Regions from separate parts of the Mesorhizobium sp. M1396 genome, predicted to be linked through region 1. Evidence: riboswitches for the same ligand, from Rfam matches in the RefSeq annotation. Region 1 holds a riboswitch; each other region holds the start of a gene.
The links. Region 1 has a riboswitch for cobalamin ahead of metE (5-methyltetrahydropteroyltriglutamate--homocysteine S-methyltransferase). Riboswitches for the same ligand answer to the same signal wherever they lie in the genome.
Positions count from the first base shown of each region.

Region 1 (4,336 bases):
GCGCTTCAACACGGCGGCCCAGCAGCCACATAGGAGTCTTATCGCAATTTCCAACCGCGGTGCGACTGTCAATTCTGATCAGCCCAAGACAGGCGGGCTTTCGGCGGCCCTGGAGTGCGTCGTGGAGCGTTCCGGCGCGGTCTGGGTAGGTTTTTCCGAGCATCTGGGCGACGGGGATAAGCAACAGGTGCCCGTCGTGCAGCGTGGCAAAGGTCAAATCGGGTGGCTTGATGGGCCGGCAGCGGACTATTCTCGGTACTATCAAGGTTTTGCAAATTCAATATTGTGGCCGGCGCTCCACTCGCTGCCGGACCGGATCTCAGGCTCGGAAGAGGATTATAAAAGTTATCGCGACGTCAATGCCTTCATGGCGCGCGCGGTGTCCGAATTGGGAGATAACGCAGTCTACTGGGTTCATGACTACCATTTCCTGCCGCTCGGCGCTGATTTGCACAGACTCGGCATTGACCGGCCGATCGGCCATTTCCTGCATACGCCATGGCCCGAGTCTGACATGATGGAGCGCGTGCCCAATTCTGGCGAGCTAATGAAATGTATGCTCGAGTATGATCTGCTCGGTTTCCAGACCGACCGTGATGTGAGCAATTTCCTCGCCTGTGTCCAATCTCATTTGGGGCTGGAGAGCAAGAACGGGGTCGTTTTCTCGGACCATGGCCAGACGCAATGCCAAAATTTTCCTATAGGTATCGATCCGAAGCTATTCGAACAGTGTGCCGCAGATTCGCTTGAGGCGCAGAAAGCCTACATTTCGCAGTTGAAACTTGGCGGAGCAAAGCTAGTTATCGGCGTCGATCGGCTCGACTACACCAAGGGCATCGACAATCGGATTAAAGCTTTCGATCTGCTGGCAGTCGAGCCGCAACGTGTCTCGCTCTTGCAAATCGCAACTCCCTCACGTGGCGACATCCAAGCGTACAGCGAATATCGGCGCGACGTCGAAAGACTCGTCAATCAAGTCAACAACCGGCATGGCACGGACGAGTGGATGCCGATTATCTATGAGAACAGGTCGTTCACCCAAGCTGAGATAGCGGGTCTTTACAGAGCCGCGCGTGTTTGCGTTGTGACGCCGTTGCGCGATGGCATGAATCTTGTGGCGAAAGAATACATTGCTGCACAAGATCCGAGCGACCCTGGCGTTCTGGTGTTATCGAAGTTTGCCGGCGCGGCCGAAGACTTCGGCGAGGACGCCCTGCTGGTAAATCCGAGGCTCTCCGACGAGATAGCTACCGCGATCTCAAGAGCGGCCAGCATGCCGCGCGAAGAACGCATCCAACGCTGGCGGAGGATGATGGACAAACTTGAAGCGTATACGATCCACCATTGGTCAGCGGACTTCGTTCGGCAACTGGACAGCAGCCGGGTTACGGTCCCTGCGGATCACTTCCACTATGTTGGCTTGGGCTGGATCAGCGAGGCCCAAATGCCTTCGTATCGGACCGAGCCAGAATTGCACACCGCGCTGACGCGTGCACTGGATAAAAACTGGGTCCTGCCGATCGTATGATGCAGAATATGAAGCACGCGAGCTTTGCCTGCATTTGCGCATCCCTCAATGCCGAGCGCTTGGAGAGAGAGATACTTATACTGACCGCCTGAATGCGGCTTAAGCGGCTTATCGGGACCACAGTCGGGCTTTGCATCAGACCCTTGAGCCAGGCTCCGTCAGTGTGGTCTCTTGCCGCCGAGCGGAGTCATCACGATTGCCTAGTCACCCGTGATGACGACTGGCGTGCCAATTCCCCTCGGACCACGGTTTGGCGCTCACTCCGAGAAAACCGCTTCTACCACGCACGCACGGCTTGCGGCCGCATCGTTAAACATCGCCACCAATGCGATCTTCTGCATTCTAATGACGTTGTCACGCGCTTGAAGTCTTGTCCGAAATCCTTCATCGGCGACCTGCGAGGGATGTCGCAGCCCGACAGGGATCCATTAGTTGGACAATGGTGGCAGCGGAGCAGCGCCGCCAATGGGCGACTGAATATTTCACAATGTTAGACAAGCATAAAAGCGAAATCACATAACGACATAAACATTTCGTTATGCGTCATTGACAAAAGAGCGGACTGCTGTGATTGTCTGCGTGTCGTGGTTCTCGCGTGCGGCGCTGCCGCAGCGGAGCTAAGAGGGAAGCCGGTGCAATGCCGGCGCTGCCCCCGCAACTGTTAGCGGCGAGCCAACCCCACTCATGTCACTGAGGCGAATACCCTCAGGAAGACGGGTAGAGGCTATGACCCCGCGAGCCAGGAGACCTGCCACGGCGAATTACGTCCACGGGCGGGGTGTCTCGGTGGCCGCTGCGAGCCGGCGTTCGTGCCGGTCTGCTAGCGCCTTCCTTGTCATCGGCGCCCCAACCATCGGGGTATGACATGACTGACTCTCAGGAAATTCCTGTAGCAACGCTCGGCGTGCCGCGCTTCGGTCGTCGGCGAGAACTGAAATTCGCGCTTGAAAGCTACTGGTCCGGAACATCGTCCGCTGGCGACCTTCTCACGACGTCGAAGGCGCTCCGTGCCGCTAGCTGGGAAGAGCAGCGCGATCGCGGCGTGTCGAAAATCCCGTCGAACGACTTCTCGCTTTACGACCATGTGCTCGACACCGCAGCCATGGTCGGGGCCGTTCCATCCCGTTACGGCTGGAATAGCGGCGAGGTCCCACTTGACATCTACTTCGCAATGGCGCGCGGCAACCAGGGTCAGACGGAGGATTGTGGACACGCTGGTCACCAGGAGGAGGCTCATGGACCTGGTGTAACCGCGATGGAAATGACCAAGTGGTTTGACACCAACTACCACTACATTGTGCCGGAACTCGATGATGATCAGACGTTCGCACTCTCTTCATCGAAGCCGGTCGATTACTTCCTCGAGGCTAAAGCTCTCGGCATTCACACACGCCCAGTCATCCTTGGACCCATCACCTTCCTCAAGCTGGCGAAATCGCCTGCCGAGGGGTTCGGTCCCATCGCGCTCCTACCGCGGCTGCTGCCCGTTTACGAGCAAGTCCTGCAGAAGCTGAAGCTGTCGGGAGCCGACTGGGTGCAGATCGATGAGCCAGCGCTTGTCCTCGATCTGAACCCGAACGAACGAGCTGCGTTCGAATTCGCCTATGGCCAGCTGTCGAAAGCCGCGCCCGAGCTGAAGATCATGCTGGCTACGTATTTCGGGTCGCTGGGAGACAATCTCGAAACCGCGGTTTCTCTGCCCCTGGCCGGGCTGCATATTGATCTCGTGCGCGCTCCCGAGCAGCTGGAAACGGTGGGTCGGCTCGCTCCGAAGGATCTGGTGCTCTCGCTTGGCTTGATCGATGGCCGCAACGTCTGGCGTGGGAACCTGCCCGCCATTCTCGACCGCATCAAACCGATCGTCGCCGGCTGGCCCTTGGACCGCGTCGAGATCGCGCCTTCTTGCTCGATGCTGCATGTGCCGATTGATCTGCGCATGGAGACGGAACTCGACGCCGACATCAGGTCGTGGCTCGCCTTCGCGGCCCAGAAGACCGACGAGCTGGTCTTGCTGGCCCGGGCCCTGTCCCAAGGCAGGGATGCGGTGGCAGCCGCGTTGAAAGCGTCTGCCGAGGCTGCCGCCACGCGCGTGACATCCACGAGGATCCATGACCCGCTTGTTCAGGGGCGGATCGCTAGCATTGAGGACAGCGCGAAGCGACGAGAGAGCGCTTTTGGCGAGCGCTCCAGAGTCCAAGCCGGCTCACTCGGGCTGCCGCCGTTCCCGACGACGACCATCGGGTCCTTCCCGCAGACGCCGCAGGTACGCAAGGCGCGGGCCGCTCATGCGAAGGGCCAGCTGAGCTATGTCGACTATGAGACGTTCCTGAAGAAGGAGATCGAGGCTGCAATTCGCTGGCAGGAAGAGATCGGGCTGGACGTGCTGGTGCACGGTGAGTTCGAGCGAAACGACATGGTACAGCATTTCGGCGAGCAGTTGTCCGGCTTCGCGCTCACCCAGCATGCCTGGGTACAAAGCTATGGGTCGCGCTACGTGCGTCCCCCCATCATTTTCGGCGACGTATCGAGGCGCAATCCGATGACAGTGCGCTGGTGGCAATTCGCCCAGTCGCTTACGGAAAAGCCCGTGAAGGGAATGCTCACAGGCCCAGTCACCATTCTCAACTGGTCTTTTGTTCGCGACGACGTACCCCGCTCCGAAGCCTGCCGCCAGATCGCGCTCGCCATCCGCGACGAAGTGACGGATCTCGAAAGATCCGGCGCAAGGATGGTCCAGATCGATGAGGCCGCGTTTCGCGAAGGATTGCCACTGCGCCAATCTGACTGGAAAGTCTATCTCGACTGGGC
Region 1 is NZ_JAMYLA010000050.1:20,738-25,073, forward strand. Features, by position in the region: gene NKH02_RS26675 (alpha,alpha-trehalose-phosphate synthase (UDP-forming)) at 1-1,528, shown strand, start outside; cobalamin riboswitch at 2,097-2,298, shown strand; gene metE (5-methyltetrahydropteroyltriglutamate--homocysteine S-methyltransferase) at 2,394-4,336, shown strand, end outside.

Region 2 (4,336 bases), on a different contig from region 1:
TCGCATCGATGCGGCCCATATGGCCGAACCAGCCCTCGCGGCTCGACCGCTCCTCGATCATGAAGCCGAGCGACAGGCCGGGCATGCGGCTGCCGAGCAGTTCGAGTTCCTTGCGGAAGATGATCTCTTCCGGACGGCGCGCGCAGTTGACGAAGCCGACATCGGTCCATGGCGCGCAGTCGTTCAGCCAGCGCAGCATCGACATCATCGGCGTCACACCGGAACCGGCGGAGATGAACAGATACTTGGCCGCCGGGTGGCTGTGCAGCGAAAAGTCACCTGTCGGCCCATAGGCCTTGACGTGCGAGCCCGGCGCCAGATGGTCGAACATCCAGCGCGTGCCTGTGCTGCCCGCCTGCGCCTTCGCTGTCACCGCGATCGAGAACGGCCGCGATGGCGAGGACGACAGCGTGTAGGTGCGCATCAGCGGCCCGTCGGCTGTCGGCAGTTCCAGCGTCACGAACTGGCCCGGCTTGTAGCGGAACCAGGTCTGGTTGTCGGAGCGGAAGGTGAAGGTCTTTACGTCGGGTGCTTCGTCGCTGACGCCGATCACTTCCAGCACCTGCAGCCTGTCGTTCCAGGGCGTCATCTGGTCGAGATGGCGATAGAGGCCAAGATCCGTCATCGCATTCATCCTCTTGTCCCTTTTGTTTTATGCATGATCCCAAAGCCGCTGCGCATTTTGGGCGACATGCACTAGGCCACGCTGCGCAGGGCCGGCCGGCCGCCTTCGGCGAGGCGCGGGCCGATGAACGACGCGTACCATTCGACGAACTGGATCACGCCGCCCTCATGCAACTCCGAATAGGGGCCGGGCTCGTAGGCGGGCGACAGGATGCCAAAGGCGTTTTCCTCGACGATGCGGCGATCCTGGTCGTTGGTTTCGGTCCAGACATGGGTGAGGTCTTCGATGGTGTAATCGACCCCCTCGACCGCGTCCTTGTGCACCAGCCACTTCGTCGTCACCGCCGTTTCCGTGGCGCTGATCGGCAGCACCCGGAACGTCACCGCGTGATCGATGAGGATGTGGTTCCAGGTCGTCGGATAGTGATAGTGCATCAAGGTTCCGATCCTGTCGGCGGAGACAGTGTCGGAGAGGTTCTTCTTCACCGCCAGCTTGCCGGTCATGGTGTAGCTGACGGCATCGCGCAACAGCGGCGCGCGGGTGGCGCGGTACTGCCCGGCCGGATCGATGCGGAACTTGCTCGGCAGGCCTGATGCCTCGCATTTGGCCCAATGCGCGACCATTTCAGGGTCGCTGTCGGCGCCGTTGACGCCGGTCACGGTAGGCGCTTCCGGGAAGGTCTTGCACAGCTCGGGATGATTGGCGACGCAGTGATAGCACTCGCGATTGTTTTCCCAGACCAGCTTCCAGTTGCCCTTCTCGATGATCGTGCTCTCGAAGGCGATCTTTGCTTCGCGCAACCGGTGCGGCAAAAGATAAGGTTCGATCATCGCCCGCATCGGCGCGAAATCGGCGGGCTCCCTGGCCAGGCAGATGAAGATGTAGCCGCCGACGCTCTCGCAGGCGACCGGCTTCAGGCTGAACTCACTCTTGTCGAAACCGTCGGCCATCTGGCGGGCAAACAGCAGCCGGCCGTCGAGCTCATAGGTCCATTGGTGATAGGGGCAGACCAGCTTTGCCGCCGTGCCCTTGTCTGTGTTGCAGACCCGGCTGCCGCGATGGCGGCAGGAATTGTGGAAGGCGTTGATCTTGCCTTGTTGGTCGCGGACAAGAACGACCGGATAGTCGCCGATCTGAACTGTGATGTAGCTGCCTGGCTTCGGCAGCTCGCAATCGTGGCCGATGAACAGCCAATCACGATACCAGATCAGCTCCATGTCGAGCTTGAAAAAGTCTGGATCGGTGTAGAAGGGCTGCTCTAGCGAAAAGCCTTGCCGGCGGCTGTTCAAGAGCCTCAGCATGTCGTTGCGAATATCCATGTCCTGTCCTCGTTTCTTAAGGACTGAACTGGTGGTGACGGAGGAAGGATCGGACGCAGGCCGGCGATGCGCCGGACATGCACTATCCACCTCTTGACCGCCCACCGCGATCAGTCGAGTCTAGAAATCTCGGGCTGGTTTCCGGGCTCTGGAGTTGTCCTTACGGACCATCGCGACACCTTCCCAGGCAACTGCCCAGTGGTCTCCCGTTGCGACTTGAACTCCACCACCGTTGCGGGGGCAGCGCCGGATTCTGACCGGCTTCCCAATTCTCCGCCTCGTCGTCACGAAGCGGCACCTGAGATGGTACGATCTAACCACGATCGCGGGCGCGTCATCGGCATGAAAACGACATCGTATCCATGCGGCGCGACACGCATGCGAAACGTTCCGTTGGCGATTGCGGAGCCGAAATCCTATCTCCGCGGCGGCCATTCCCAACTGCAATCTCATCGAAGCCAGCCCCTTGCCGGCGACCAAAAAAGGTTAACGGTTTCGAAAAGTGACCATTAGCTGGTTCTAAAATCGAACCGAACGGTTCGTTTCTGTTGACGGTGCGTGCAGGACGGTGTGAACGCCGGCCCTTGGAAACAGTTGGTGATCCAGCGGGCGATTTTACGTAAGGTATTGAAAAACATGAATAAAAAGTAGCGTGTGGAATCCCGTGGCACAATTTCAAGTGGCGGATTCATGGTCCACACGGAACAACTTCGTGATTGGAAAAGGTGAGGATGCCCTCCCACATCGGGGCTGTCCGAACGACGCGATTTCCTTTCCAAGACACGCCGCTGGACGGACGGAAAAGAAGACACTGGAGTACAAAAAAATGAAAAAGATCATTCTCACTGCCGCCGCCGTTCTGGCCATTTCCGGCAGCGCCTTCGCTAATGGTAGCGACCACTACGGTTCGAACGGCGCCAATCAGCCTGCTGCCGCGGTCGACAAGTCGTACACGGCTTCCACCAAGACCTCGGAACCGGTTGCCCAGACGCCCGCTCAGGGCAGCGACCGTAACCTCTTCGGCCGCTAACAACCAATTCCCAGTTGACGGCGGGTCTGCCCGCTGTCCTGGCGAAATCCAGAAATTCAGGAGACTAAAATGAACAAGATCCTTCTTGCCGCCGCCGCCGTTCTGGCCATCACCGGCAGTGCCTTCGCCGGCAGCGACAACTTTGGCTCCAAGGGCGCCGACCAGCCTGCCGCCGCGGTCGACAGCTCGTACACGGCTTCCGTCAAGAAGTCGGAGCCGGCCACGCAGGCGCCTGTCAACCATGGCAGCGACCGCAACCTGTTCGGCAACAACTAACATCCGACCAAAACCAACATCCGACAGCGATGCGGCGGGTTAACCCGCCGTATCGAATTCGAGAATACGGAGTATCAAAATGAAAAAGATTGTTCTTACTGCCGCCGCTCTTCTGATTGCCGCCGGCAGCGCCTATGCCCGCAACGACAACGCTGGCGGCACCGACATCAACAAGCAGTCGACCGTCAACGTCGACACCTCGCATACGGGCTCGATCCGCAAGAGCGAATCGCCCGTCTACAAGCTGCTCAATTCGTCTGGCGATGCACCGAAGTCCGCCCCTCAGGGCAGTGACCGGAACCTCTTCGGCCGCTAACAGCCGAAGCTGATCTCCAAACGAGAGCGGCGGACCTTGCCCGCCGCTCTTGTTTTTGTAACAGGGCAGTATCGTCGTGCGACCTCTCAGGCCGCCTTCGCCTCCGCTTCGTGAAGAGCGAAGGACCGCCCATCCGTGTCGAAGATATGCAGGTCTTCGCCATTGGCGCTCAGGCGCAATGTCGAGCCACGCTTGACTTCGACATTGCCAGGCAGCTTGGTCACCAGCGGCAGGTCGGCGCGGCCGATGTCGATGTAGACAAGCTGGACTTCGCCGAGCTGCTCGACATAGTCGACCGTCCCTTCGAACAGATAGTCCGCACCGCTGGCGATGATCAGGTCCTCCGGTCGCACGCCAAAGCTCACCGCGGCACCCTTTGCCGAAGCAGGCGTCGTGATCGGCACGGTCGCCTTGCGCCCGCCGACATGGCTGACGACAGTCGGATTTCCGGTCTTGTCGATGGTCGCCGGCAGGATGTTCATGGCCGGCGAGCCTATGAACTGGGCAACGAACAGATTGCCGGGCTTCTTGTAGAGGTCCATCGGCGTGCCGACCTGTTCGATATGGCCGTCCTTGAGCACCACGATGCGGTCGGCCAGCGTCATCGCCTCGACCTGGTCGTGGGTGACATAGATCATGGTCGTGGCGGGCATCGATTCCTTGAGCTTGGCGATCTCGATGCGTGTGGCGACGCGAAGTGCGGCGTCAAGGTTCGACAGCGGCTCGTCGAACAGGAACACCTTCGGATTGCGCACGATGGCGCGGCCAAT
Region 2 is NZ_JAMYLA010000017.1:13,667-18,002, forward strand. Features, by position in the region: gene NKH02_RS13385 (FAD-binding oxidoreductase) at 1-625, opposite strand, end outside; gene NKH02_RS13390 (aromatic ring-hydroxylating oxygenase subunit alpha) at 697-1,944, opposite strand; cobalamin riboswitch at 2,060-2,261, opposite strand; gene NKH02_RS13395 (DUF680 domain-containing protein) at 2,771-2,974, shown strand; gene NKH02_RS13400 (DUF680 domain-containing protein) at 3,044-3,250, shown strand; gene NKH02_RS13405 (DUF680 domain-containing protein) at 3,330-3,566, shown strand; gene NKH02_RS13410 (ABC transporter ATP-binding protein) at 3,653-4,336, opposite strand, start outside.
Region 2: linked by a shared signal. The riboswitch ahead of NKH02_RS13390 (aromatic ring-hydroxylating oxygenase subunit alpha) and the one ahead of metE (5-methyltetrahydropteroyltriglutamate--homocysteine S-methyltransferase) in region 1 are both predicted to bind cobalamin.

Region 3 (4,336 bases), on a different contig from region 1:
AGCCGGGCGGTTCAGCCCCTTGAGGCCGATGACGACGAGGCGCGAGCGGCGGTCGTCCGTGGCGGTCCAGGCGCGGTCATAGTAGTGGTTGACGCGCGGCCCGACGGCCTGCAGCAGCAGCCGCATCGGCTTGCCGCCGACCTCGACGAAGCCCTTTACGCGCAGCACGTTTTCTTCCTCGGCGGCGGTGGCGACGCGCTTTGCCAGTTCATCGGGATTGGCGATCGAGGCAATGTCGACGATGAACGTATCGAAGTCGTCATGCTCATGGTCGAATGCGCCGTCATGATGGGACTTGCGGTTTTCGATGTCATCCTCGACGGCCAGACCCAGGCCGAGCAGCACCGAGGGATCGACCTTGCCGTGCGACGTCGGCACGATCTTCACCGCGCGAGCGGAGTGTTCGTTGATGATGGCATTGGCGCGGGCGGTGCCGGCTGCGTCCATCAGGTCGCTCTTCGACAGGATGATCAGGTCGGCGCAGGCGATCTGGTCCTCGAACACCTCCTCGACCGGATCGTCGTGATCGAGCGTCTCATCCTGGGTGCGCTGCGCCTGCAAGGCATCCATGTCGTTGGCGACGCGGCCGTCGGCCAGCGCCGGGCCGTCGACCACGGCGATCACACCATCGACGGTGACGCGGCTCTTCACGCTTGGCCACTGGAAAGCCTGGACCAGCGGCTTGGGCAGCGCCAGGCCCGAGGTCTCGATCAGGATATGGTCGACCCTCGGCGTCAACGCCAGGATCTGGTCGAGCGCCGGGACGAAGTCGTCGGCGACGGTGCAGCAGATGCAGCCATTGGCCAGTTCGACGATGTTTTCCTCCGGGCAGGTATCGATGCCGCAGCCTTTCAGGATCTCGCCATCGATGCCGATGTCGCCGAATTCATTGACGATGATAGCAATACGCTTGCCGCCGGCGTTTTCCAGGAGATGGCGGACCAGCGTCGTCTTGCCGGCGCCGAGAAAGCCGGTGACGACGGTGCACGGAACACGGGAGACGGAAACTGTCATTTCAAGTCCTTCAGCATGTCGAGTGGAGGGATGCGGGCAACGAGGCCGCGCTTCAGGCTGTCGGGTCGGCCGCGCCACGGGATCAGGCCGTCGGTCGAGGTGGCGAAGAGCTTGGCGCCGGTAACGAGGTCGGCGCCGCTGGTCGCGGTCAGGTCACCGAAGACATAGCTCCAGCAGCCGTCGCGCAGGATGGCGGCGCTGAGACGTCGCTTGCAATTGCCGAGGCATTCAACGCCGCGGACGCGAATGTTGTCGCCAGATGCGGCGCGGCGCGTGTCGTCCGCCAGCAGTTCGCCGGCGCGAGGATGGGCGTCGGAGCCGGTCTCGTCGCGACAGGAGGCGCAGACGATCACGGTGACGCCGGCCAACGCATCATCATGCCCGGACGAAACATCCGCTGTGCCAGCCGAAAAACTGCTGTCGTGGTCCAAAGATCGGCTCCTTGCCCGGAAACCCGCCGGGCGATCGGATTCTATAGTCGCGGACGGCAGGTCTCCTGGCTCGCGGGTCATCGCCTTGGTAGCCGCCTTCCCGGGACCATCCCAGTGGCTTTAGGCCTTGGCTCTTCGCTTACAGTTGCGGGGACAGCCGCGGATTTGGGACAGATATCCCTCACCGCATTCCCTCTTGGCTCCTCTCGTTGAAGAGAAGAGACCGTCTCGACCGGGATTTAGGCTTTTGCGGGTAGCGGTGTCAACGCGAGCTTACGACACGGTTAGGTCGGCCAACGCCGGACCCAAGTCACCGGCGGACGTCACTTCGATGTGTTCGAGGCCGAGCCAGCCCTGCATCTGCTTCAATTCCTCGAACAGTTCGGCGGCGGTCCGCGGCGGGGCGCCAGCTTCGGCGTAAGCGGCGTGGACGCGCAGCACGCTGGCCGGCCGGTCGGCCTTGAGATCGACGCGCGCCACGATCCTGTCGCCGAGCAGGAACGGCAGGACGTAATAGCCGTATTGCCGCTTGTCGGCCGGCGTGTAGATCTCGATGCGGTAGTGGAAGTCGAAGAGACGCTCGGTGCGCGACCGCTCGAAGACGACCGGATCGAACGGCGCCAGCAAGGCTCGGGCCTCGACCTTGCGTGGCAGGCGGGCGTCCCGGTGAAGATAAGCCGGCTTGTCCCAGCCTTCGACACGCACCGGCAAAAGCTCGCCTGTTTCGACCAGTTCCTCCAGCCGGCCCTTCATGTCCGCCGGCGACAGCCGAAAGTAGTCGCGCAAATCGCCTGATGTCGCGATGCCGTGGGCGCGGGCCGAAATGCGCAGCAATTCGCGGTGCGCGTCCTCGGCGGCCGGCACCGGCAGATCGAGGATCGCCTGCGGCAGCACACGCTCGGGCAGATCATAGAAGCGTTCGAAACCGCGACGGTGCGCAGTGGTGATGCGCCCGGCCCAGAACAGCCATTCGAAGGCATGCTTGGAGTGGCTCCAGCCCCACCAGCCGCCCGAGCCCTTCTGGCCTTCGAGCGCGGAAGCGGCGATCGGGCCGCGATCGGCGACATGGCGGTAGATCTCTTCGATATAGGCGGCGTGTTCGCGGCCCCATTTGGCGAGGCCCAGATACATCTCATCGCCGCGCTCGGCCCGTTCCATGCGCCAGCGCATCAGCGGGTATGTCTCGACCGGCAGGAAGGAAGCCTCGTGCGCCCAGTATTCGAACACCGTGCGCTTGCGCGTCACGGCCGCGTTGTCGAGCAGAGCGAGCGGGTAGGGGCCAAGGCGCGAATAGAGCGGCATATAATGGGCGCGCACCACCGCGCTGACGGAATCGATCTGCAGCAGGCCGGTGCGGGCCAGTACCCGGGCGAAGTGCCGGCGGTTCGGCGTGCCGATTGGGCGGGGATCGAGAAACCCTTGGGCGGCAAGCGCGATGCGCCGGGCCATGGGGAGCGAAATCTTTTCCTTCATGCAGGCGTCACTCTGAGGGCGATTTGAGGGGGTGATTCCGGCCGATGCTAGCAGGGTTTTGGCGGCAACCATGTCAGGAGAGAAAAGTGGAGTAAAAAGCGAAGGAAATCAAACAAGAGCGGATCGGACCAGTTTGCCGCGATATGCCGTCCAGGTCGGTCTTTTGAACAAGGTTTGACTTGCTTCGCTGGAAGTGCTGCGCTAACCCTCGCCGCGTTGCAGCATAGGCCCTTAAAACGGTTCAGCGGTTAAACTGTCACGCTTCCGCATTAGGGTCCGGTGCTGTAATCAACGTGGATTGGCGCCAACGGAAAGCCGAGCATGAACGCACTCTTGAGCTCATACCTGCCCATCGTCCTGTTCATCGGCGTGGCGCTGGTTGTCGGCCTGGCGCTGCTGGCCGCGCCCTTCCTGGTGGCCTACCGCAATCCCGATCCCGAAAAGCTCTCCGCCTACGAGTGCGGTTTCAACTCGTTCGATGACGCCCGCATGAAATTCGACATCCGCTTCTACCTGGTGTCGATCCTGTTCATCATCTTCGACCTGGAAGTGGCCTTCCTGTTTCCGTGGGCTGTGTCGTTCTCGAAGATCGGCATGCTCGGCTTCTGGTCGATGATGGTGTTTTTGGCGGTGCTGACCATCGGCTTTGCCTATGAATGGAAAAAAGGAGCGCTGGAATGGGATTGAACGATAGTTCAGGCACCCTCGTCGCGCCGAAGCCCAAAGGTATCATCGATCCCAATACCGGCCAGCCGGTAGGGGCGGACGATCCCTTCTTCCTCGAGATCAACAATGAGCTGGCCGACAAGGGCTTTCTCGTCACCTCGACCGAGGCACTGATCACCTGGGCGCGCAGCGGTTCGCTGATGTTCATGACCTTCGGTCTTGCCTGCTGCGCGGTCGAGATGATCCACACTTCGATGCCGCGCTATGACAGCGAGCGCTTCGGTGTCGCGCCGCGCGCGTCTCCGCGCCAGTCCGACATCATGATCGTTGCCGGCACGCTGACCAACAAGATGGCACCGGCGCTGCGCAAGGTCTACGACCAGATGCCGGAGCCGCGCTACGTCATCTCGATGGGCTCCTGCGCCAATGGCGGCGGCTACTACCACTATTCCTATTCGGTGGTGCGCGGCTGCGATCGCATCGTGCCGGTCGACATTTATGTGCCCGGCTGCCCGCCGAGCGCCGAAGCGCTGCTTTACGGCATCCTTCTGCTGCAGAAGAAGATCCGCCGCACCGGCACGATCGAACGGTAAATCCATGACCGCATCCCTGAGTGAACTGTCGACCTATCTCGGCGAGAAGCTGATCGACCGCGTGAATGACGCTGATATCGCCTATGGCGAGCTTACCATTCACGTCGAGCCGCGCGATCTGGTCGAGGTGATAACCTTCCTGCGCGACGATGCGCGCTG
Region 3 is NZ_JAMYLA010000031.1:27,869-32,204, reverse strand. Features, by position in the region: gene cobW (cobalamin biosynthesis protein CobW) at 1-1,014, opposite strand, end outside; gene NKH02_RS20410 (DUF1636 family protein) at 1,011-1,445, opposite strand; cobalamin riboswitch at 1,484-1,687, opposite strand; gene NKH02_RS20405 (winged helix-turn-helix domain-containing protein) at 1,719-2,918, opposite strand; gene NKH02_RS20400 (NADH-quinone oxidoreductase subunit A) at 3,240-3,605, shown strand; gene NKH02_RS20395 (NuoB/complex I 20 kDa subunit family protein) at 3,596-4,177, shown strand; gene NKH02_RS20390 (NADH-quinone oxidoreductase subunit C) at 4,182-4,336, shown strand, end outside.
Region 3: linked by a shared signal. The riboswitch ahead of NKH02_RS20410 (DUF1636 family protein) and the one ahead of metE (5-methyltetrahydropteroyltriglutamate--homocysteine S-methyltransferase) in region 1 are both predicted to bind cobalamin.